DNA from 3 places in the Staphylococcus arlettae genome. Region 3 is predicted to be linked to each of the others. Evidence: riboswitches for the same ligand, from Rfam matches in the RefSeq annotation. Region 3 holds a riboswitch; each other region holds the start of a gene.
The links. Region 3 has a riboswitch for S-adenosylmethionine ahead of metX (homoserine O-acetyltransferase MetX). Riboswitches for the same ligand answer to the same signal wherever they lie in the genome.
Positions count from the first base shown of each region.

Region 1: another riboswitch for S-adenosylmethionine. It lies ahead of MUA37_RS09880 (methionine ABC transporter ATP-binding protein); the one in region 3 lies ahead of metX (homoserine O-acetyltransferase MetX).
Region 2: another riboswitch for S-adenosylmethionine. It lies ahead of MUA37_RS03030 (Na+/H+ antiporter NhaC family protein); the one in region 3 lies ahead of metX (homoserine O-acetyltransferase MetX).

Region 1 covers NZ_CP094803.1:2,024,578-2,033,249, forward strand. Annotated here, with positions in the region: gene MUA37_RS09870 (MetQ/NlpA family ABC transporter substrate-binding protein) at 1-791, opposite strand, end outside; gene MUA37_RS09875 (methionine ABC transporter permease) at 812-1,507, opposite strand; gene MUA37_RS09880 (methionine ABC transporter ATP-binding protein) at 1,500-2,525, opposite strand; SAM riboswitch class I at 2,604-2,711, opposite strand; gene MUA37_RS09885 (thioredoxin family protein) at 2,767-3,069, opposite strand; gene MUA37_RS09890 (toprim domain-containing protein) at 3,066-3,458, opposite strand; gene gcvH (glycine cleavage system protein GcvH) at 3,708-4,088, opposite strand; gene MUA37_RS09900 (arsenate reductase family protein) at 4,270-4,623, opposite strand; gene MUA37_RS09905 (thioredoxin family protein) at 4,762-5,082, shown strand; partial or broken gene MUA37_RS09910 (IS3 family transposase) at 5,182-6,748, shown strand; gene MUA37_RS09915 (nitroreductase family protein) at 7,443-7,982, opposite strand; gene aroD (type I 3-dehydroquinate dehydratase) at 8,048-8,672, opposite strand, start outside.
Region 2 covers NZ_CP094803.1:666,588-675,259, reverse strand. Annotated here, with positions in the region: gene MUA37_RS03040 (MurR/RpiR family transcriptional regulator) at 1-138, shown strand, start outside; gene MUA37_RS03035 (SRPBCC family protein) at 309-824, opposite strand; gene MUA37_RS03030 (Na+/H+ antiporter NhaC family protein) at 973-2,274, opposite strand; SAM riboswitch class I at 2,346-2,449, opposite strand; gene MUA37_RS03025 (flavin reductase family protein) at 2,533-3,144, opposite strand; gene MUA37_RS03020 (amidohydrolase) at 3,440-4,561, opposite strand; gene hutI (imidazolonepropionase) at 4,976-6,214, opposite strand; gene hutU (urocanate hydratase) at 6,207-7,874, opposite strand; gene MUA37_RS03005 (LysR family transcriptional regulator) at 8,098-8,672, shown strand, end outside.
Region 3 covers NZ_CP094803.1:14,459-23,130, forward strand. Annotated here, with positions in the region: gene serS (serine--tRNA ligase) at 1-834, shown strand, start outside; gene MUA37_RS00060 (AzlC family ABC transporter permease) at 1,271-1,966, shown strand; gene MUA37_RS00065 (AzlD domain-containing protein) at 1,963-2,292, shown strand; SAM riboswitch class I at 2,415-2,516, shown strand; gene metX (homoserine O-acetyltransferase MetX) at 2,578-3,546, shown strand; gene MUA37_RS00075 (YybS family protein) at 3,778-4,704, shown strand; gene MUA37_RS00080 (DHH family phosphoesterase) at 4,719-6,686, shown strand; gene rplI (50S ribosomal protein L9) at 6,683-7,129, shown strand; gene dnaB (replicative DNA helicase) at 7,163-8,563, shown strand.

The sequences.
Region 1 (8,672 bases), 640 kb from region 3:
CCATTATATTCTTTCTTAATATAGTCTTTAATATCTTTAGAATTTAAAGCATCCATTAACGCTTTAATTTTCTCATCATCTTTGTGACCTTCTTTGACCGCAATTAAATTCGTGTATGGATTATCCTCAGGTTTTTCTAAAACAATTGAATCTTTTTTAGGATCTAACTTTTGATCAATTGCAAAGTTAGAATTGATAATAACGGCATCTGCTTTTTCATTTTGATAAATTTTCGGTAGATACTCAGCTGATTGTTTATTATTAAATTTAATATCTTTTTTGTTTTCTACGATATCATCAAATTTAGCATCTTCAATTTTAACACCGTCTTTAATTTTAACTAATCCAGCATCTACAAAGAATTTTAAGAAACGACCTTCTTCTGCAGGGTTGTTAGATACATATACTGTTGCGCCCTTCGGTAAATCTTTCAAATTCTTATACTTTTTAGAATATACAGCCATTGGTTCTAAATGTACATCACCTGCTGACTCAATTTTATATTTCTTAGATTTTTTCTCAGTTTCTAAATATGGTGTATGTTGGAAATAGTTAGCGTCCAATTCGCCTTTATCTAATAATTTATTAGGTGTTGTGTAATCATTGATAGTTTTAATTTCTAAATCATAACCTTTATCTTCTAACAATGGTTTTGCCTGTTCCAAGATTTCAGCATGTGGTGACGGTGACGCACCAACAGTTATTTTTTTATCTTTACCTTCACTATTACCACAAGCTGCCAATACTACAGATAAAACTAATACAAAAGCTAAACTAAGTATTTTTTTCATGTTTTTCTCCCCATTTCATGTTATCGTTTGTCTAATTTATTTGTAGCCCAATCACCAATGAATTGAATAATGAACACAATAATTAAAATTAAAATTGTCGAAACTAAAATGACATCATTTTGATTTCGTGTAAAACCAGTTAAATATGCAAGGTTCCCTAATCCACCTGCACCTATAACACCTGCAATTGCCGTAGAACCTACTAAGGCGATTGCTGTAACTGTAATTCCTGATACTAACGCTGGCATAGCTTCAGGTAACAATACTTTTCTTACTACTGTCCATGTATTGGCACCCATTGACCACGCCGCTTCAATTACACCTTTATCAATTTCTTTAAATGCGATTTCAACTAATCTAGCATAAAATGGAGCAGAACCAATAATTAATGCTGGTAAGGCACCTGTTGGTCCACTTATTGTACCTAAAATTAAACTAGTGAACGGTATAAGTAATAATATTAAAATGATGAAAGGAATTGCTCTGAATAAATTAACGACAAAAGAGACAATGCTATAAAAAATTCTAGCTGCTTTAGCGTCACTTTTAGCTGATAAAAAGAGCAACACTCCTAAAATAATACCAAAAATAAAAGCAAAAATAGTTGCTATCACTGTCATATATAACGTTTCATAAGTTGCTACCCACACTTGTGACCATTGTACATTGGGCATCGTAATCATTTCTTGGAGGATTTCACTAAATGAACTAGTCATGACGTAACACCTCCACTGATACTTGTTGTTTTGCTAAATCACTGTTGAAATCTTCGAATTTTTCAGAATTTATATTCGGAAGATGTAACACTAAAAAGCCAATTGACCCACTTTTAGTATTTTTTATATTTGCTTCTAAAATATTTACGTCTATTTGATGCGCCCGCGTAATGTATGACACGATAGGTTCAGTAGTGTTATTACCAGTAAAATTCAATCTTACTATGTAATCATCTTTGCCAAAATGCTCTATGTCTGCAAATGCATCTTCAAAATCATCATTTAAGTCTTCTTTAACAAAGCGTTTCGTTACTTCATGTTTTGGATTTTCAAATACATTCGTCACAGATCCTTGTTCTATAACACTGCCATTTTCCATTACTGCGACTTCATCACAAATACGACGTATAACATGCATTTCATGAGTGATAATCACAATAGTTAAATTTCGCTGTTCTTTAATTTTAAGTAATAAATCTAAAATTTCATCTGTAGTCTGTGGATCTAGTGCACTTGTCGCTTCATCACATAACAACACAGTCGGTTCGTTTGCTAAAGCACGTGCAATACCAACACGTTGTTTTTGACCACCAGATAATTCAGATGGGTATGCGTCTTCTCGTCCTTTTAATCCTACTAACTCAACAAGTTCTGCAGCCCGTTGTTTTGCTTCTTGCTTCGGTACCCCAGCAATTTCTAATGGGAATGTTATATTATTTAATACAGTACGTGACCATAATAAGTTGAAGTGTTGAAATATCATACTCACTTTTTGACGTTTTTTTCTTAAATCTTTTTTAGACAATTGTCCTATATTGTCACCATCGATTGTTACGTCACCTGAAGTTGGTTGTTCTAAATTGTTAAACAGTCGAACTAATGTACTTTTGCCCGCACCTGAAAAACCAATAACTCCAAAAATTGAGCCTGATTGAATACTTAAATCAACATGATCTACCGCAAGCACATCTTGCTTTTTCGTCTTATAACGCTTGACGATTTGATTTAACTCAATCATTGTTTGTCCTCCTTGTATTGCTTATAAATTAAAAAAATGCTTTCTCATCTTAAAAGATAGAGAAAGCAATAACACCCTCTCTCATCTTTTAAAGTTCGGTCGACTTTATGTGAATTGGCACCATTTCTATACTTAGACGGTTGCCGGGCTTCATAGGGCACATCCCTCCACCTCTCTCGATAAGAGTTACATTATTTAATTATTTTTAATCCTACCACTGCACTAATGATTCGTCAATATATTATTGCAAATTTTCTAAAAGATATGGCACAGATTGAAAAGCGTAAATACGCTTTATTTCCTTATCTTTAGACATTAGTTGTAACACAGGAACCGATTGTATTTCATTGTCCTGTGAATACTCAGGGTGAAAATTCAAATCAATTTTAGTAATTGGTAATTTTAAGATTTCATTTGCGATATCTAACATTCTTTCAGATATTTTACATGTACCGCAAGTTGGTGTATAACCAAAAACTAAATGTTTATCTTTATCAAAATGTTCACGTACATTTGCTACGTGTTGTTTTGTCGTTGCATTCATGTTAATAAACTTACCCTTTCAGCTATATAATCTAGTTTAGCTTTATTGATATGCTCTTCGTCTTTAACTACAAAGCCGTTTTTTTTCAATACTTTAGCTAAATATCGTTTTGGACATCTCGCAATTTCACAATACTGTTTATCCACTCTAACATGTTTACTTTCGCTTAAATAGTGTTTAAACCATCTACGAATCTTTTCTCCCTCATCGTCTGAATCAACTAAAATTGTAACTTGTTTATCGTACAAAGATTCCACCATTTCATCAATTTTATCAATACCCATAGTTCCATGAGTACAAATAATTTCAATTGGTTCATCAATTACTTGTTTAACTCTCTTTTTATCAGATTTGCCTTCAACAATGATAACTTTATTAAGAATCGTCATGACATCCACCTTCTAAAAGTTGATAATAAACTTATACTATATTTGGTTTTTCACAAAGACACGAGGTTATAAACATATTATAATTTTGTATCAATATTGTAAAAATGGCGTCTTTACTTGTCAAATTCATTGTTACAGCATTAATTTTCCATGATTTTGAGGGTTTATTAAATTTTGGTAAACTTTAGCGCCATAGATAAGTTAAAAACTCCAAGACAGTAAATATCATGGAGTTTAAAATCACTTATTCTATTCACCAATCATTTCAGAATATTGTTCAGCTGAAAGTAGTTCATTCAATTGATCTAAATCACTAACTTCAACTTTCACCATCCAAGCTTTTTCATATGGTGATTCATTTACAAATTCAGGGCTATCTTCTAATTCTTCATTTGCTTCTACTACTTTACCAGTAACAGGTGCATACAATTCAGAGACAGTTTTTACAGATTCAACACTGCCAAAAGTATCCCCCTCTTGGATGTCATCATCAACTTCTGGTAATTCAACAAATACAATATCACCTAATTCACTTTGCGCATATTCAGTGATACCAATTGTAACCGTATTTCCTTCAACTTTTATCCATTCATGTTCTTTTGAGTATTTTAATTCACTTGGTACTGCCACGAGAATCCCCTCCTATATGATTTTACATATTTATGATGCCATATGAATGTATGACTGGCAACTGTTTGCCTTTAATAATCAAAAATTTATGTTACTTTTACACAGCATCATTAAGCGTTTTCATAAATTGATTTTGACTGCATTTTTGAAAACTTTAGCGATCGTTATAAAGTGAAAATCTTTATAACCATGTCGCTTTATACTCTTCTTCTTTGAAACCAACAGTTGCTTTATCGCCTAGCACAGCTAGTGGTCGTTTTACTAACATACCATCAGAAGCAAGTAAATCTAGCTTTTCATCATCAGAAAGCGTCCCTATTTTATCTTTTAAACCTAATTCGCGATATTTGGCACCATGTGTATTAAACATTTTGTTAATTTCAATGCCAGTACGTTCTAAAATATCTTTAAACTCATTTTTAGTTGGTGTATGTTGAACGATGTCGATAGGTTCATAACTCACACCGTACGATTGTAAAAATTTAGCAGCTTTTTTACATGTCGTACAATTAGGATATTGGTAAAATTTAATCATGTACTGTACCTCCTATACGTTGTTATCACTAATATAGCAGAATTACGATCAAAACGCTTCAATTTTTAAGCTAAAATTTTTATTTCCCTAGTTTTTTTAGTTATAATGTAATCAATTAATAATCAAAGGAGCGTTAATATGGAAACAATTAACTCAACAAGTAATTTTGATTCAACTATAAATAGTGATCAACCTGTCATTGTAAAATTCGAAGCAGGATGGTGTCCAGATTGTAAAGCAATGGATATGTGGATTGATCCTATTGTAGAAAAATACAATAATTATAATTGGTATACAGTCAATAGAGACGAACTAGAAGATGTTGCAGCAAATAATGACGTTATGGGTATTCCAAGTCTTTTAGTCTTCAAAAATGGTGAAAAACTTGCTCACCTACATTCAGCAAATGCTAAATCACCAGAACAAGTTGAGTCATTCTTAGCTGAAACATTTCAGTAATACAAAAACTAGCACATTAATTTGATATGCTAGCTTCAAAACGTAAACAAGCCCTTCACAGTAATTTGATATGCTCCCTTCAAAGTAGACATTAAAAAAATGAAAACTTTGAAGGGAGTATTTTTATGTCTAGAAAATTAATTGACTTAGATTTATTACAATCAGTTTTTAATAATTATGAAAATGGTATGAGTTTCGAAAGCATTGTAGAAATAGTTGATGTTAATCTATCTCCAGAATATCTCCGTTATATGTACAATAGGTATTTAACAAACGGCTTATATTCTTTAATACGTAACTCACAAAATAATAAGTATTCATTTCAATTTAAAATGAATGTAGTTCAGGAATATTTGGATAATGATATATCTTATAAAAAATTGGCCATTAAATATAATATTCCTGCCCATGAAACTGTACGCAAATGGGTAAATCGTTATACTGGAAGAAAAGAGAATACCAATTATTCTCCAAAACAAGAGGTGTATACGATGAAAGGTAAAACAACAACATTCAAAGAACGTCTTATAATTGTAGAATACTATTTAGATAATGAAATTAGTTATAAAGATTGTGCTAAAAAATATGATGTTAGTTACGGTCAGTTGTACCAATGGGTACAAAAGTATAAATCACATGGCCGTGATGGCCTCCAAGACGGTAGAGGCAAAGGCAAACCTAAATCTATATTAACACCAGAAGAACAGAGAGAAGCTGAAATCCAAGAACTAAAAGATCGAAATAAAATATTAGAAATGGAAAATAAAGTCTTAAAAAAATATCAAGAAATAGAAAGAGAGATGATAAATCAACAAGCAAAAAAATCGCAGCATATGAAACGATTGAAGCGCTAAGAAATGAATTTCCAATTAAACATTTATGCCAAACTTTAAATATTTCACGCGCAAGTTATTATAAATGGTTACATCGAAAGCCCACACAAAAAGAATTTGAAAATAAAATATTAATAAAAGAAATCAAACACATTTATGAAAAATATAAAGGCATTTATGGATATAGACGAATTTATATTTATATTCGCCTATATTTGCATAAAAAAGTAAATCATAAACGTGTTTATCGGTTAATGAATCAACTAAATTTAAAAGCAGTTATCCGCCGTAAACGCAAGCGCTATAAGCCTTGTACTCCTCAAACGATAGCCGAAAACGAATTAAATCGTGAGTTTCAAGAAAGAGAGGCTAATAAAAAATGGCTAACAGATGTAACTGAGTTCCAACTTGAAAATGGAAGTAAAATATATCTTAGTGCAATATATGATTTGGGAACAGGTAAAATCGTAAGTCATTATTTGGGAAATTCAAATAACAATCAACTCGTATTTAAAACATTTGATAAGGCAGTCAAGACTGTAACTAGTACCGAAGGTATTATATTTCATAGCGATCGTGGTTTTCAGTATACTTCCCGATTATTTAAAAATAAGTTAAATCACCATAAGATGATACAAAGTATGTCTCGTGTTGGAAAGTGTATTGATAATGGTCCTATGGAAGGTGTTTGGGGAATTATTAAATCTGAGATTTATAGAGGTTCTAAACGGTTTAAATTCGAAAGTATAGAAGAAGCATTTCAAGTTATAAATAAATATATAAAGTTTTTTAATAATGAAAGAATTACATTAAAAATGGCTAATCTCGCATAAAACGAGACTAACCAATTTTTTAATTATTTACTTGTCTACTTGACTGGGTGCAGTTCAATTTGCGAAGGGCTTGTTTACGTTTTATTTATATAGTTTTTCAAAATAGTAATGATTTATGCCGACTCCTGCGGGAATAGCACTTGCCAAGACTATAGGCTAAGACAGTGCCCGCGGAAAGCGTGCATAAAAAAACTGCCAACAAACTCAGTAGCTTTGTCGGCAGTCTGGTGAGGCTAGGACAATATTGATTTGTTCTAGTCTCTTTTCATATTGGCAGTAGCTGTCTGCATTGAAAATGCGCTTCAAACCAAGCTTTTTTCAACGCTAGTCAGCCTTGCCGGGGTGGGACGACGAAATCATTTTTTCAAAATCAGATTTCTGTCCCACTCCATGTGTTATTCGAAATCTCTTTTCATATTGGCAGTAGCTGTCTGCATTGAAAATGCGCTTCAAACCAAGCTTTTTTCAACGCTAGTCAGCCTTGCCGGGGTGGGACGACGAAATCATTTTTTCAAAATCAGATTTCTGTCCCACTCCATGTGTTATTCGAAATCTCTTTTCATATTGGCAGTAGCTGTCTGCATTGAAAATGCGCTTCAAACCAAGCTTTTTTCAACGCTAGTCAGCCTTGCCGGGGTGGGACGACGAAATCATTTTTTCAAAATCAGATTTCTGTCCCACTCCCCTTTATAAATTAAAATTGTGTCATTATATTTTGAGTTTGACGTGGTGGATGATGCATTTCATCTTCCATATCTGTTAAATACATAAAACCGACTAAACTTTCATTATCTTTCACGCCGAAAACGTTTCTTATTTGTGGTAAAAAGATATATTGAGGTGTCTTCCAACACGTACCTATTTGCGCTTCATGTAGTAAAAGCATTAAATTTTGAGCAAAGGCACCAAAAGCCAAATAATTTTCCAAATTTTCTTTTTGGCGTGGATCTTCTTGTACAATTAATGCCAACATACCACCTAAATTTGTCACAGCATTATAGTGATCTTGCTGTTTATCGGGTTGGTGATGAAAAGCAATACGCGATACTTGCTTACTCATTTCACCTAATCTATTTTTAGCGATATGCACAACACGCCATGGCTGTCTCATACCATGATTAGGCGCATACGTAGATTGTTCAATCGCTTGGTATAATGCTTGATCATCAATCACCATATCTCTTTTAAACATTTTAATACTTCTTCTATTCGCGATTGCATCTTGTAATTCCATGAAACAACGCCCTTTCTTATTGATAATTATTTTCAATTATAAAATACTATCAGGGAATTTTCAAACTAGTTATAAAAATCTAACTGTTGACGCAACGTTGCTACGTGAATTTGTCCAGGTGCTTTTGGAGTGTCTATACAGCCATATGAAATTGTTCCACCAAACACACCTTGCGCAGTACGTGAAACAATCCCTATTTTACCCATAGCAATGCCTACAACACGTTCATTTACTGAATCTGCTGTTACAGACATAGCATTTAATAAATTAGTGACATCTTCTTTCCCTTTAGGCATTACTGCTACCTTCAAGTAATCTGGAGCCAACAAATGCATTTTATAATACAAATGCTTTAACTCATCTAATTGTGGGGTTTGATCAAAGTCATGATAGGACAATACTACTTCTTTATTATTATTTTGCGCTAGATTGATTACTGTTGTTAATTCCTCAGGATTTTGCTTTTTATCAAATTCAAGATCAATAACGTCAAATGTTTCTTGTGTTATTAATGTGGTTAAATATTCAAGATATTCTTTTGACGCTAACGTTCCTAAACCACCTTGGTTGGCCGTACGATATGTCACTAATATTTGTTTATTTAACGCTAAGTCTTTTAGCTGTTGTAATACTGCACGTACTGTTGTTGTTTCTATTTGTTGCCATTGATCTATACGTAATTCAATTATA
Region 2 (8,672 bases), 650 kb from region 3:
TATAATATTTATGTTTCTAGTAATACTTTCTATTTAACAGATGGTACCGATTATTCAAGCTTTATTAGCTATCATATATTTTTTGAAACTGTACTACGCAAATACCACGAACGTATGGTGCAACAAAATTTCACATAAAAAAGACGAAGCGATATCAAACATTACTGTCTGCCATATTGCTTCGTCTATTATCAAGGTGACTAGATTGCTAATACTTAGTATATAAATGTGTTCAGCATATAGTCACCTATTTATATATACTAAATTGTTGTATTTATATTCCGCGCACTATAATTTTAATTTATTCTTTAAATATTTTTATAATTTTCACGATAGTCTTCAATTGTTTCCTGTAGCCTATCGAATAACATTTCGAAACCATGAGCTGTTGAATCATGATATTCTTTTTTCTTTTGCTTATATTCTAATTGCGTCAATCGTCGCTCTTTAGGAACTATCGCACTATACGTAAATAGCATTTGTGTAATACCAGCTTCACGCTCAAATATTTCAACTTGAATAGTATCTTCACCATCACTCAGTTCTGGCATGCCGATTGTCATTTCAATATAGTCATGCGGTTCAAGGGTAACGAATGTCCCTTGGACTCTATTTGCTTTCCCTTTGCGTACATCAACAATTTCATATTTACCTTCTTCACGCGCATCAATTGTTATACTTTGATTCGTCCGTTCAGAAGTCATAAACCAACGTTTCAAAAATTGTTGCTCAGTCCAAGCTTGATATACCAATTCTGGTTCAACTTTAAACAATCGTTCCAATTGTACTTGCACATTATCATTCTCAATGTTGTACTTGGCCAAAATAGTCACCTACCTTTAATCTTACCTTTATCTTACCGTAATACTCATCAATTCAAAACTGTAACGTTTCAAATAAAATTAGTAGTTGTAGTTATAGTTATTAACTAATATATTTTATCGTCAAAACACTAGAACGTCAAAGTAATCGCTACTTTTGTGTTTTTGGTTTTAATTTTGGTAGTTTTAAGAAAATAGCAACTAAGCCACAAAGACCTAATAGCATTGGATAAAAGCTATATGGCACCAATTCTAATGGAGATACTTTTGCTACACCTGCAGCAGCAATAAGTTGTGGACTATATGGTAGGATTCCTTGGAAACAACTAGCGAAAATATCTAAAATACTTGCGGATTTTCTTGGATCCACGTCATACTCGTCAGCAATATCTTTTGCTAATGGGCCTGCCATCAATATTGAAATTGTATTATTAGCTGTAGAAATATCAGCTGTACTTACTAAACCAGCTATACCTAACTCTGCCCCACGCTTTGATTTCACTCTATTCCGAACAAAATTCAATAACCATGCAATGCCGCCATTATGTTGGATAAGTGCTACAAGTCCACCAATCATTAATGCAATGATGGCAATATCTTCCATACCTATAATACCTTTAGAAATAGATTGTAATAAACTCGTCCACTTAAATGAACCATCAATCAGACCTATAATTGCTGATAATAACGTACCACCTATTAACACAATTACAACATTAACCCCTACTATCGCTAAAATTAAGACCATAAGATAAGGCAATACTTTAATAAAGTTAAAATCATAATTTTTTGTGTCAGCAACTTGTGTACCTTGTGTCAAAAACCATAGCGCGATAATAGTTAAGAGTGCACCCGGCAGAACAATTTTAAAATTGACTTTAAATTTGTCGCTCATTTTTGTTTTTTGAGTACGTACTGCTGCAATAGTAGTATCTGAAATCATAGATAAATTATCACCAAACATGGCACCGCCTACTACTGTAGCCATAGTAATTGCTGAAGATATGTCTGTCGCTTGACTAAGTCCAAAACCTACTGGGGCAATGGCTGCAACAGTACCAACTGATGTCCCCATTGAAATCGATACAAACATCGAAATTACAAACAACCCTACAATTAATAAATTCTCAGGTATCAATGTTAATCCGAGATTAACAGTAGATTGTACGCCTCCCATATCTTCCGTTGTTTGTGAAAAGGCACCCGCTAAAATAAAGATCAACACCATTAAAATAATATTAGGATGACCTGCACCTTTTGTAAAAATATCTATTTTTTCACCAAATGGCTTTTTCCTATTTTGTACCAAACCAAAAATTGAAGCAATGACAATTGCTACATTTAATGGCATCGTAGTAAAATCACCTGTAATAATACCAACGCCTAAAAATAATAGTACAAATACTATTAATGGCGATAGTGCCCAAAAACTACCTTGTTGTAATTTACTCATAACTAACCTACTTTCTTCATATTAAAAAAGCTCTTTCCTTATTGAAGAAAAGAGCGGCATTAGACCTTGTCATCTTATCTTCTAGCAGTATGTTTGCTGCTACTGGAATTGGCACACGCATTACCATGTTGCCGAAGCTTCCTAGGGCCAGTCCCTCCACTTCTCTTGATAAGCTATTTAAATTCGTTATTACGTTACAACATTTTAGATAGTACGTCAACAGTTTGTAGCTAAACTATTAACTGAGTAACTATAAAATTAATTGTTTGGTCTAATTATCGTAAATGTTTCACCTATGTGAGCATAATCATTACCAGCTAATCTACTAACAGCTTGTAAAGTGTCAGGGTTTATTTTACTGTCTTCAAAATATACATCATCAGCTATATGAAACATGACTACTTCACCAATAATAAGATCAGAACCTTCAAGCTTATCACCTAGTGGGATGATTCTATCCAGCTTACACTCCATACGTACTTTAGCTTGTGCAATCCCTGGTACATCTACTGCTTCAGAATCCACAAGATTTAATGATGTTCTTTCTAATTCATTTAATTCTATAGCAATAGGAGCTGCCGTCTTATTTACTTCTTCTACAATATTATTATCTGTAATATGAACAACAAATTGTCCGGTTTGCTCTATATTTACTGAAGTATCTTTTCTTTTCCCATTTGCTCGCGTTGTTGAAATCATTATCATTGGGGGCGCACTATTCACCACGTTAAAAAAACTAAATGGTGCTGCATTCATTACGCCGGTTTCGCTTTGAGTCGTGACAAAAGCAATGGGTCTCGGAATGACACTACCACTTAATAATTTATAATTCTGTTTTTTAGTTAATCCTTGTGGGTCAATTCTTTTCATTTGTTCATACTCCTAATTCAATAATAAGCGATTCCAAATACTAACAAAATTCAATGCTAATACAAGTTACTCTTATGTTTAATCTATTTGTATACCAATAGAATTTCATAACCTTGATAAGACATTTTACCGCCATAAATCAAGGGGTATTCCCGTACTAATTATTCTTGTTGTAGTAAATCAGCATTAGAAAATTTAATTCTTAGATTTATATTAGACATAAACACACTCGCCTATTAAATTTTTATACTTTTGTTTACCCCAAAACGCTGGTAGCAATTACATATTATACCATTCATTCGTTTAATAATTTTTGGACAAATGCTACAAAATAATCAGGTACTAATCGTAATATTTCTTCGTTCGGATCATATTTTGGGTGATGTAAATCATACATACTATCTGACCCAATAAATGCAAATACACTTGGGTACTGGTTTGAAAAACCTGAAAAATCTTCTCCTATAGTTAACGGTTTATCCATTATTGTGACGTTATAACCAACGTTACGAGCCACATCGATAGCATCCTGTGTTAGTTGTTCATCATTTACCACTGCTCCCGGCAGTTTATGATAAGTTAGCTCAATTTCCACATCAAAAGTTTGCGCAAGGCCATCACATATTTGTTGTAAACGTTGTTCTATTAAATGTTGTACTTCCACGTCAAACGTACGTACTGTACCTTGTACATAAGCATTGTCAGCAATTACATTCCATGTATTACCTGAAGACACTTCACCGATAGTCACGACACCTTGATCAAAGGCAGATAAATTCCGACTTACTATTGATTGAATACTAGTAATGAGTTGGCCTAAGACGATTGTTGGATCATTACCTTGTTCAGGTTTAGCAGCATGTGCACCTTTACCATGGATTGTTATTTCAAAACGGTCTACTGCTGAGGTCACCGTTCCTTGTTTGATAGCAAATTCACCGACAGCTAATGAAGGATAATTGTGATAACCTAATACTGCTTTCACACCTTCCAATGCTCCAGTATTAGTAATACTATATGCGCCATGTGCTATTTCTTCTGCAGGTTGAAAAATAATGCGTACACGACCATTTAATTGCGTTTCCATAGCTTTAAGTTTTATTGCTACGGCTAAAATACTTGCCATATGAATATCATGACCACAAGCATGCATTACGCCTTCTGCAGTCGATTTAAAATCATGTTCAACTTGTTCAATTATAGGTAAAGCATCTATATCAGTACGTACCGCTATAAACTGCTCACCTTGTCCGACTTCAGCAACTAAACCTGTATCCAACGGCAAATCTAATATTTTAATATCATATGATTCCAAAATAGTTCTAATTTTTTTAGTTGTTTCATATTCATAATCTGATACTTCAGGATATTGATGTAAAAGACGTCTCCATTTTACATAATCATCAAAACTTGTCATCCCTTCTCACTCCTTTGATATTGTCGATGTGTATATTTTATAGAAACATATAGTTCTTATTCTGCCTTAAAACAGCTTTCCATTTATACACATGACTACTTTTATTAAATAACCGACTAAATCAATCGCTTTTATTTACTATAGCCTATTATAGCAAGAAGTAATAACGAATAGTTTAAACTTGCTCGTTAAAAAGCTAAGCTATTTTTTCCAACAAGCACATGTTAAAACGTTAAATTACTCCCATTCGTAGTTTTAAACAGAGACTATGTAAATTAATTTATGTTCTTTATATTATCATAGTTAGCGGAATTTAAAATTTAACATTAAAAATAGGACAGGCATAAATCATTTACATGTTTATCGTTGCTTCAATAACATGCTATGATTATGCTTGTCCCATAGCTCTTTATATTAATTTTGTAACTGATATTGATTATCTACAATAACTTTGCCGTCTTTTATAACTTTAGAAGCATGATTAATACCATAATGGTAAAGAACATATTCATGATTAGGTGCGTCCCAAATGACAATATTCGCTTTGTCACCTTTATCAATAGTTCCGGCATCAACGTCAATGGCTTTAGCCGCATTTACAGTTACTGCATTCCATATTTCATTTGCAGAAAGCTTTAATTTTAAGGAAGCAATAGCCATGACTAGTTGTAAATTGTTAGTAACACAACTTCCTGGGTTAAAATCAGTAGCAATAGCAATCGCACCATTATTGTCAATCATGCCACGTGCATCTGCATATTGTTCCTTACCTAAATAAAACGTTGTTCCAGGTAATAGCACAGCTACAGTATCACTATCACGTAATTTTGCTTTGCCTTCTTCGCTAGATGCTACAAGATGATCTGCAGAAATCGCTTGTTCATCAATAGCTAATTCCAAACCACCTAATGGATCAATTTCATCTGCATGAATTTTCACTTTAAAACCTTGTTGCTTAGCTGCTTCCATATATACTTTAGACTCATCAATAGTAAAGACGCCTGTCTCACAAAATATATCGGCAAAGTCAGCATATGGTTTAACTTCTGGTAATAAGTCAATCATTTCTTGTAAAAATGCTTGATTAGACGTTGCGTCTTTAGGCACTGCATGTGGCCCTAAAAATGTATGTCTCATAGTTAAATTATATTTCTCAGCTAATTGATTGGATACTTTTAATTGTTTTAATTCATTTTCTTTATCTAAGCCATATCCACTTTTACTTTCAATTGTAAGCACACCATGTTGAACCATAGTTAATAAGTTTTTTTCAGCTTTAGAGAATAATTCCGCTTCACTCGCTTGTCTAGTGGCATCTACTGTATTTAAAATACCGCCACCCTGTTCTAAAATTTCTAAGTAAGATACACCTTGTCTTTTTAAAGACATCTCATGCTCACGAGAACCTCCATGTACTAAATGCGTATGTGCTTCAACAAGCGCAGGTGATACCACTTTATCACTAGCATCAATTGTCTCTGTCGCTTCATATTCAGTAGTATAAGGACCAGAATAAACAATTTTGCCATCATTAACTACAACTGTCCCATTTTCAATGAGTTCTAAGTCATTTAACTCTTGCCCTTTTAATGGTTTGTCTGTTTTTTTTGGTAAAATTAACTGTTTAATATTTTGAATAACTAAATCATTCATTATGTGTCACCTCTTTTGTAATCATTGGAATATGAATACCTTTCTCTTTTGCCACTTCTACAGACTTGTCGTATCCAGCATCTGCATGTCTCACAACACCCATGCCTGGATCAGTTGTTAATACACGTTCTAAACGTTTTTCTGCACGTTCTGAACCATCTGCGACTACGACCATACCAGCATGTAGAGAATAGCCCATTCCTACGCCACCACCATGGTGGAATGAAATCCAAGAACCGCCTGCAGCAGTATTCACAAGTGCATTTAAAATAGCCCAATCACCAACTGCATCTGATCCATCTTGCATACCTTCAGTTTCTCTGTTAGGACTAGCTACTGAACCAGAGTCTAAATGATCACGACCAATGACAACAGGTGCCGAAATCTCGCCATCACGTACTAATTTATTTAATGCAACTCCCATTTTTGCACGTTCACCATAACCTAACCATGCAATTCGAGATGGTAACCCTTGGAACGCAATTTTTTCCGTTGCTAAGTCTAGCCAACGATTTAATTTTTCGTTATCTGGGAATAATTTTCTCATTTCCTCATCTGCACGTTCAATATCTTTTGGATCTCCACTTAATGCTGCAAATCTAAATGGCCCTTTACCTTCACAAAATAACGGTCTTATATAAGCAGGAACAAATCCTGGGAAATCAAATGCATTACTTACACCATTATTAAATGCAACTTGTCTTATATTATTACCATAATCAAATGCAATAGCACCATTTTGTTGAAATGCTAGCATTAACTCTACATGCTGTGCCATAGATTGTTCAGATTTTTTAACATATTCTTTAGGATCTTTCTGTCTAAGTGCTTTTGCCTCTTCTATTGAATACCCTTGTGGTATATAACCATTTAATGGGTCATGCGCACTTGTTTGGTCCGTGATAATATCAATTTTAAAACCTTTATCTAAAATTGCTTTATGAACATCAACAGCATTGCCTATTAAACCAATAGATAATGGTTGGCCAGCCGTTCTTGCTTCATCAGCTAATTTTAGCGCTTCGTCTAAACTGTCCGTTTTAACATCACAATATTTCGTTTCAATTCGCTTATCGATTCTAGATTCATCGACATCGACACCGATTACGACACCACCATTCATAGTTACTGCTAATGGTTGAGCACCACCCATGCCACCTAGTCCTGCAGTGAGTGTTACCGTTCCATTTAATTTACCATTGTAATGTTGGTTCGCTAACTCACCAAACGTTTCATAAGTTCCTTGTACAATTCCTTGAGAGCCAATATATATCCAACTACCAGCTGTCATTTGTCCATACATCATTAATCCTTTTTTATCCAATTCATTAAAATGCTCCCAGTTCGCCCATTCAGGAACTAATACTGAATTTGACAGTAATACTCTTGGTGCTTCTTCATGTGTCTTGAATACAGCAACAGGTTTACCAGATTGGACTAACATAGTTTCATCCGCTTCTAAATTACGTAATGTTTCTTCAATTGCTTCAAATGCTTCCCAATTTCTAGCTGCTTTGCCAATACCGCCATAGACAACTAAATCTTCAGGTCGCTCTGCTACTTCTGGGTCTAAATTGTTATACAGCATACGCAATACCGCTTCTTGTTCCCAACCTTTACATTCAATATCTAACCCTTTTTTAGCTTGGATTTTTCTCATATTTATTCCACTCCATTCCTCTGTTTAATTACAGTTGTCATGTATAGTCATGTCCAGCGACTACAGAAAGCAAACCCCTTATTAATATGCTTTGTGTTTACAACAGATAAAATTTATGTACCTTATGACTTAAGTATAATATGATTATTTATAGATAACCAATATTAATAAACTAATGATTCATAACTTAAAACTATAAATAAACGTTAGGAGTGTTATGTATATGAAAATAATTCAACTAGAGTATTTTCTAGCTATAGTAAAATACAATAACTTTACACAAGCTGCTCAATTTTTACATATAAGCCAGCCTTCTTTAACAGCTACGATCAAAAAAATGGAAGCAGATTTAGGCTACGATTTATTTACGCGTACGACAAAAGATATCAAAATTACAGAAAAAGGTATCCAATTTTATAACTATGCTGTTGACCTAGTACAAAACTACCATCAAACAATGGAGAAAATGCATGATTTAAATATTAGTGAAGTCCCTAAAATTAAATTTTCCATTCTGGAATCTACAAATCAATGGGTATCTCAAATCATAACGACACACCGTTCAACTTTTCCAAACCAAACTTATCAAATCTCGGAAGTACATGATCAAGCGATTATATTAGAGAACTTGTTAAATTTTGAAACACATTTAGCTTTAACCAATGAACAAATCACTCATGAAGACATACAGTCTATTCCATTATATGAAGAATCGTATGTCTTACTTACACCACAAAATGCTTTTAAACAACAACGTACAATTATTATCAAATCATTACCACTAATATTACCTTCTAA
Region 3 (8,672 bases):
TTCGAACGTGCTGCTAAAGTGTCTGGTGCCCGCTTTGTCTTTTTAACAGGTGAAGGTGCACAATTAGAACGTGCGTTAATGAATTACATGGTAACAAAACATACAACTCAACATGGCTATACAGAAATGATGGTGCCTCAACTGGTGAATGCTGATTCTATGTATGGTACAGGTCAGTTACCGAAGTTCGAAGAAGATTTATTCAAAGTAGAACAAGAAGGTTTATATACCATCCCAACAGCTGAGGTTCCATTAACGAACTATTACCGCAATGAAGTCATTGCACCAGATGTGTTACCTGCAAAATTCACTGCGCAATCAGCATGTTATCGTAGTGAAGCAGGTTCAGCTGGACGTGATACACGTGGTTTAATTCGTCTCCATCAGTTCGATAAAGTTGAAATGGTGAGATTTGAAAAACCAGAAGATTCTTGGAATGCTTTAGAAGAAATGACAAATCACGCAGAAGCCATTTTAGAAGAATTAGAATTACCATATCGTCGTGTCATTTTATGTACAGGTGATATTGGCTTTGGTTCAAGTAAAACTTATGATATCGAAGTATGGTTACCAAGCTATGATGACTATAAAGAAATTAGTTCATGTTCAAATATCACAGATTTCCAAGCACGACGTTCTAATATTCGTTTTAAACGTGATAAAACAGCAAAACCAGAATTAGCACATACACTAAATGGTAGTGGATTAGCAGTAGGACGTACGTTTGCTGCCATCGTTGAAAATTATCAAAATGCCGATGGTTCAGTGACTATTCCAGAAGTACTTGTACCATTTATGGGCGGCAAAACAGTTATCGGTCCCGTAACGCAATAATAATAATAACAATATAGAATTAAAGCGCGCCATTAAGCATAATGGTGCGCTTTTTAGCGGCCACCGAAGAGGGTAGGGGAGTCTACAAGAATGGATAAAATAACAAAAGATTATCCGAAAAAGATAGAAACAATAAAATATAAAATGCATTCAAGATATAAAAAATATAAACATAAACATATATAATAATACTGTAATAAATGGAAATTTAATATTAAAAGTTATAATTAATAACTATTTTTGAAAATTTTAACAGGGTAGGGGGAGTAAAAAAACATAAAATCAATACTGCATAGCACAGATAAAAGAGGGGAAACAAAGCGGTTTTTAGTATACCGGTAGTCTGACCTCGCACAAACCTAAGTCTAGCCTTGTTGATGTTCCTTTATTTCTATATTAGACTGTTACTATTATTTTACGCTTTAGGAGGGATGAAATGACTGAACGTGTGACATTTAAGCAAGGTGTGAAAGAATGTATTCCTACATTATTAGGCTACGCGGGTGTAGGCTTATCATTTGGCATTGTGGCTGTAGCATCTGGTTTTAGTTTGCTCGAAATAATCTTGTTATGTTTATTAATATATGCAGGTGCAGCACAATTTATTATTTGTAGTTTAGTTATAGCTGGTACACCAATTTCTGCGATCGTACTTACTACATTTATCGTCAATTCTAGAATGTTTTTATTAAGTATGACATTGGCGCCAAGTTATAAAAATTATGGCTTGTGGAATCGTATAGGTTTATCAACGTTAGTTACAGATGAAACATTTGGTGTAGCTATCACACCACATTTAAAAGGCGAGAAAATCAATGATCGTTGGTTGCATGGACTGAACATTACAGCGTATTTATTTTGGACGCTTGCGAGTGTTGTAGGTGCAGTCTTTGGTAAATACATACAAAATCCCGATGTTTTTGGACTCGACTTTGCGATTGTCGGCATGTTTATTTTCTTAGCAGTGTCACAATTTGAGACGGTTCAACGTTCTTATATTTCAATTTACTTAATATTGATTGTTAGTGTTCTTGTCATGATGTTGCTATTCAGTCTAATCATGCCGACTTATGTAGCAATTATTTTATCTTCAGTAATTGCAGCGTGTTTAGGGGTGGTGATGACACGATGACTACTTCAGTACATATGTTAATTATTATTGTGATATGTGGTTTAGTAACATGGTTAACACGTATTATCCCATTTATTGTAATTTCGAAGATTCAACTATCAGAGCAAGTCGTTAAGTGGTTGTCATTTATTCCGATTACTTTATTCACCGCATTAATTATCGATGGTGTGATTGAACAACAGAGTGGGAGCTTTGGTTATAGTCTAAACATCCCATTTTTAGTAACGATAATTCCCACTGTACTCGTAGCATTAGTAACACGTAGTTTAACTATAACCATCTTGGCAGGTATTTTTGTCATGGCGATGATTCGTTTATTATTTTGATGTTTAGCATTGAAGTAGTAAACGTTATTCGTTAGAATGAAAGTAATTAGAAAATTTAGATTTTTGAGATGCTTATACGCAATATTCGTCTAAAGACATAGCGATATACTAAATAAAATTAAATCTTATTCTGAGAAGCTAAGGGACTTGGCCCGATGACGCTTCAGCAACCGACTTGTTAAGCACGGTGCTAAAACCAACGAGTGCTATTCGAATGATAAGTAATTAAGAACTTCTTACTTATATCGGGTAAGAGGTTTTTTAATTTTTGGTAGGAGGAAAACAATGACAAATTATACAGTTGATACATTAGAATTAGGCCCCTTTACAACAGAATCGGGAGAAACGATTAATAATTTAAAATTAAGATATGAACACGTAGGGTATAAAGGTCAACCACTCGTAGTAGTTTGTCATGCATTGACAGGCAATCATCTTACTTATGGGACAGAAGACGATCCGGGCTGGTGGCGTGAAATTATCGATGGTGGTTATATGCCAGTCAATGATTATCAGTTTTTAACATTCAATGTTATTGGGAGTCCATTTGGTTCTAGTTCAGCATTAATAGATGAAGATTTTCCTAAATCAGTAACTTTAAGAGACATTGTGCGTGCAATTGAAGTGGGCATTGCAGCATTGGGATATAACCGGATAGATATTTTAATCGGTGGTTCACTTGGTGGTATGCAGACTATGGAGTTATTGTACAATCGAAAGTTTGAAGTCAACAAAGCAGTTATTTTAGCAGCTACTGACAAAACGTCGTCATATAGTAGAGCTTTTAATGAAATATCACGCCAAGCGATACATCTTGGTGGTACGGATGGTCTCAGCATTGCACGACAGTTAGGATTTTTAACGTATCGCTCGTCTAAAAGTTATGATAAACGCTTTACACCAGATCAAGTCGTTGCATATCAACGACATCAAGGAAACAAATTCAAAAAAAACTTTGATTTAGACTGTTACTTAACACTGCTGGATGTCTTAGATAGTCATGATATTGACCGTGGTCGAGATGATGTTACCGAGGTGCTAAGTTCATTAGAAACAAAAGTATTAACAATGGGCTTTACTGATGATTTACTGTATCCAGATGATTTAGTACGTGCAGTAGGGGAGCGTTTCAAATATCATCGTCATTTCTTTGTGCCTGATAATGTAGGACATGATGGCTTCTTATTAAATTTCAATGATTGGGCGCCAAACTTGTATCATTTCTTAAAAGTATCGCAATTTAAACGTAAATAACACTGATGCCTTAATTTTAGTGTGTAAGCTGCTAAAATTAAGGCATTTTGATGTGTACAGTGAGTTTGAGTAAACTATGTGTATAAAAGTGTCTTTGTGATAGATGAAAATCTACAAAAAGTAGTGACGTGTCGCGTTTCTAGTAGAATTTAAGAAATACAGTTATAATATATTTCCTATAATTGTATAAAACTTTTAAAGAGGTTAGAATAGTAATACAGTCAAAAAAGTATAGGAGTGGCGAATTTGTTTTCAAAAATAAAACCTAAAGCAACTATATTGAGTATTTTAGCATTAATTATAGTAGCTTTAGTCTTGCATATATTACCGCCGCTTGGTCTTGTTTTATGTCTTTTTGCGACGATACCAGGCATCGTGTTATGGCAGAAATCCAAAGAATCTTTTGGTCTAGCGGCTGTGATAACAGTAATCCTAACGACATTGTTAGGAAATGTTTTTGTATTAAGCGTAATGGTCTTAATACTTGTGTTAAGTTTTATCATCGGTCAGCTATTAACCGAACGTACGTCTAAAGAACGTATCTTATATATTACGACAACGTTTGTCAGTATCATAACGTTAGTCGCATTTATGTTATTACAAGCATTTAATAAAATTCCTAGTGCAGCATCATTAACGAAACCACTAAAAGATCAAATGCATACTGTAATTACAAGTAGTGGTGTCGAAGGCGATTATAAACAAATGTTAGAAGAAAGCTTTCGTCAAATGGCAGTTCAACTACCAAGTTACGTTATTGTAACGGCATTTGTATTGATCTTGATTAACTTGCTGATTACATTTCCAATTTTACGTAAATTTAAAGTAGCGACACCAATTTTCAAACCACTATTCGCATGGCAAATGAGAAAGTCATTACTATTCATGTATGTAATTGTACTTATTTGTGTTATGTTTGCCGTCCAACCGGGTACATTTCAAAGTATCGTATTAAATTTTGAAATTGTGTTATCATTATGTATGTATATTCAGGGGCTAAGTGTGATTCATTTCTTCGGCAAAGCCAAGTCAATGCCGCCTATATTAACAGTGTTATTAATGGTTATAGGGACAATATTAACACCATTAACACATATTGTAGTTTTAATCGGTTTTATAGATTTAGCATTTAATTTAAAAGGTATCATTAAAAAATGATTTGAGGTGGAAAAATGAACCGTCAATCCACTAAGAAAGCGTTAGTTTTACCATTTATTATTATGGCGCTCACGGCAATTGCACTTGTAGTAGTATGGTTTATTTTCAGCCAACTCATTGCAGGTATTGCTGGGGCAATATTAATTGTGATTATTATTCTCACAGCATTAATGGTGAGGCAAGCGTTGCACAAGATGGACAATTATGTAGACGAACTAAGTGGACACATATCAGCTGGTAGCAATACTGCTATTAAACACTTACCTATTGGTATGATTGTAATAGATGAAAATGAAAACATAGAGTGGATGAACCAGTTTATGTTAGAGCGTTCAGCTAGAAACGTAATTTCTGATCCGATTAATGAAGTATATCCTAATATTTTAAAGCAACTAGAAAAAACCAAAGAAATTGAAATCCAAGATAATGAATATTACTATCGTGTGAGATATTCAGAAGAAGAACACGTATTGTATTTCTTCGACATTACTGAAGAAGTACATACGAATGAGCTATATAATGAATCAAAACCGATTATCGCGACTTTATTCTTAGATAACTATGATGAGATTACGCAAAATATGAACGATACGCAACGATCTGAAATTAACTCTATGGTGATGCGTGTTATTAGTCGTTGGGCATCAGAATATGATATTTATTTCAAACGCTATAGTACAGATCAATTCGTAGCATATTTAAACCAACGTATTTTAAATGACATTGAAGAAACGAACTTCGATATTCTTAGTCAATTACGTGAAAAGAGTGTCGGTTACCGTGCACAATTAACTTTAAGTATCGGTGTCGGTGAAGGTTCGGAAAACTTAATCGATTTAGGTGAATTATCACAGTCTGGCCTTGATTTAGCTTTAGGCCGTGGTGGTGACCAAGTCGCTATTAAAAATATGAACGGTAACGTTCGATTTTATGGTGGTAAGACTGACCCGATGGAAAAACGTACGCGTGTTAGAGCGCGTGTTATTTCACATGCGTTAAAAGACATCTTAATGGAAGGCGATAAAGTAATTATTATGGGTCACACACGACCTGATTTAGATGCTATTGGCGCTGCCATAGGGGTTTCACGTTTTGCGATGATGAATAACTTAGATGCTTACATCGTGTTAAATGATTCAGATATTGATCCAACACTAAGACGTGTTATGGATGCTATTGATGAAAAACCAGAATTAAAAAATCGTTTTATCAATTCGGATGACGCATGGGATATGATGACTTCAAAAACAACAGTAGTCGTTGTTGATACGCATAAACCAGAAATGGTCATTGATGAAAATATTTTAAACAAAGCAAACCGTAAAGTAGTCATTGACCATCATCGACGTGGAGAAAGCTTTATTTCAAGTCCACTATTAGTATATATGGAACCATATGCTAGTTCGACAGCAGAGTTAGTCACAGAGCTGCTAGAGTATCAACCGACGGAACAACGGTTAACACGTTTAGAATCGACGGTCATGTTTGCAGGTATTATCGTCGATACACGTAACTTCACATTACGTACGGGTTCACGTACGTTTGATGCTGCAAGTTATTTACGCGCACACGGTGCAGACACTATCTTAACGCAACATTTCTTAAAAGATGATATTGATACGTACATTAATCGAACAGAGTTAATTCGTACGGTCGAATTACAAGATAACGGTGTAGCTATAGCACACGGTCCAGACGATAAAACTTATCATCCGGTGACAGTTGCACAAGCAGCCGACGAGCTGTTAAGTTTAGATGGTGTAGAGGCATCTTATGTCGTAGCACGTAGAGAAGAAAACTTAATTGGCATGTCTGCCCGCTCTCTAGGTGCAGTCAATGTGCAATTAACAATGGAAGCATTAGGCGGCGGTGGCCATTTAACTAATGCGGCGACACAACTGAAAGATGTTTCCGTAGAAGAAGCCATTGCACAATTACAACAAGCAATAACAGAACAAATGAGTAGGAGTGAAGACGCATGAAAGTAATATTCACACAAGACGTTAAAGGTAAAGGTAAAAAAGGCGAAGTTAAAGATGTACCAGTAGGTTATGCAAATAATTACCTTATCAAAAATAAATTAGCTGTCGAAGCAACAGCTGGAAATTTAAAACAATTAGAACAACAAAATAAAGCTGCTGAAGCGGAAAGACAACAAGAAATTGACGATGCTAAACAACTAAAAGCGCAATTAGCAGACATCGAAGTTGAAGTTTCTGCAAAAACGGGTGAAGGCGGTAAAATGTTTGGTTCAGTAAGTAGTAAACAAATCGCTGAAGCTTTAAAAGCGCAACACGACATTAAATTAGATAAACGTAAAATGGATTTACCAAATGGTATCCATGCTTTAGGTTATACAAATGTACCAGTGAAATTAGACAAAGAAGTAGAAGGTACGATTCGTGTGCACACGGTTGAACAATAATTTTGGATTGAGATATGAGGTGTAATTGGAAAAATGGATGGAATGTATGAACAAAATCAAATGCCACATAGTAACGAGGCTGAACAATCTGTCTTAGGTGCCATTATCATCGATCCAGAATTGATTAATACTACTCAGGAAGTGTTGCTTCCTGAGTCCTTTTATAGAGGGGCGCATCAACATATCTTCAGAGCAATGATGAACTTAAATGAAGATAATAAAGATATCGATGTAGTCACTATTATGGATCAGCTGTCGCAAGAAGGCCGATTGAGTGAAGCAGGTGGTCCGCAGTATTTAGCAGAATTAACAAACAACGTTCCGACCACACGTAACGTTCAATACTATACTGAAATTGTCTTTAAGCACGCCACAAAGCGTAAATTAATCCAAGCAGCTGATAGTATTGCGAACGATGGTTATAACGATGAATTAGAACTTGATACGATTCTAAATGATGCTGAACGACGCATTTTAGAGTTATCATCATCACGTGAAAGTGATGGCTTCAAAGATATTCGAGATGTCTTAGGAGACGTGTACGAGAATGCAGAGTTACTAGACCAAAATAGCGGTCAAACACCTGGTATACCAACAGGCTATCGTGATTTAGACCAAATGACTGCAGGTTTTAACCGTAATGATTTAATTATTTTAGCGGCACGTCCATCGGTAGGTAAGACTGCCTTTGCTTTAAATATCGCACAAAAAGTCGCGACGCATGAAGACATTTATTCGGTAGGCATTTTCTCACTCGAGATGGGTGCTGACCAATTGGCTACTCGTATGATTTGTAGTTCGGGAAATGTTGATTCAAACCGTTTACGTACGGGTACGATGACTGAAGAAGACTGGAATCGTTTTACGATTGCTGTCGGTAAGTTATCACGTACGAAAATCTTTATAGATGATACGCCAGGTATTCGTATTACTGATATAAGATCTAAATGCCGTCGACTGAAACAAGAGCATGGTTTAGATATGATAGTAATAGACTATTTACAATTAATTCAAGGTAGCGGTTCACGCTTTTCAGATAACCGTCAACAAGAAGTCTCTGAAATTTCACGTACCTTGAAAGCCATTGCCAGGGAATTAGAGTGCCCAGTTATCGCATTAAGTCAGTTATCACGTGGCGTGGAACAACGACAAGATAAGCGTCCAATGATGAGTGATATTCGTGAATCAGGGTCTATCGAGCAAGATGCGGATATCGTCGCTTTCTTATATCGTGATGATTATTATAATCGTGGCGAAGATGATGAAGACGATGATAACACAAACTTTGAGCCACAAACAAACGACGACAATGGGGAAATAGAAATTATTATTGCCAAACAGCGTAACGGTCCGACAGGTACTGTTAAATTGCACTTTATGAAGCAATATAATAAATTTACTGACATTGATTATGCGCATGCCGAAATGGGATAAGAAAAAAATATAAAATTATTTTTACCGTACATTAAACTGATACATGTATTTAATGTACGTTTTTTATTTATTATTTTCACAATATTTTTAATGGAAGTATGTGTTGTAT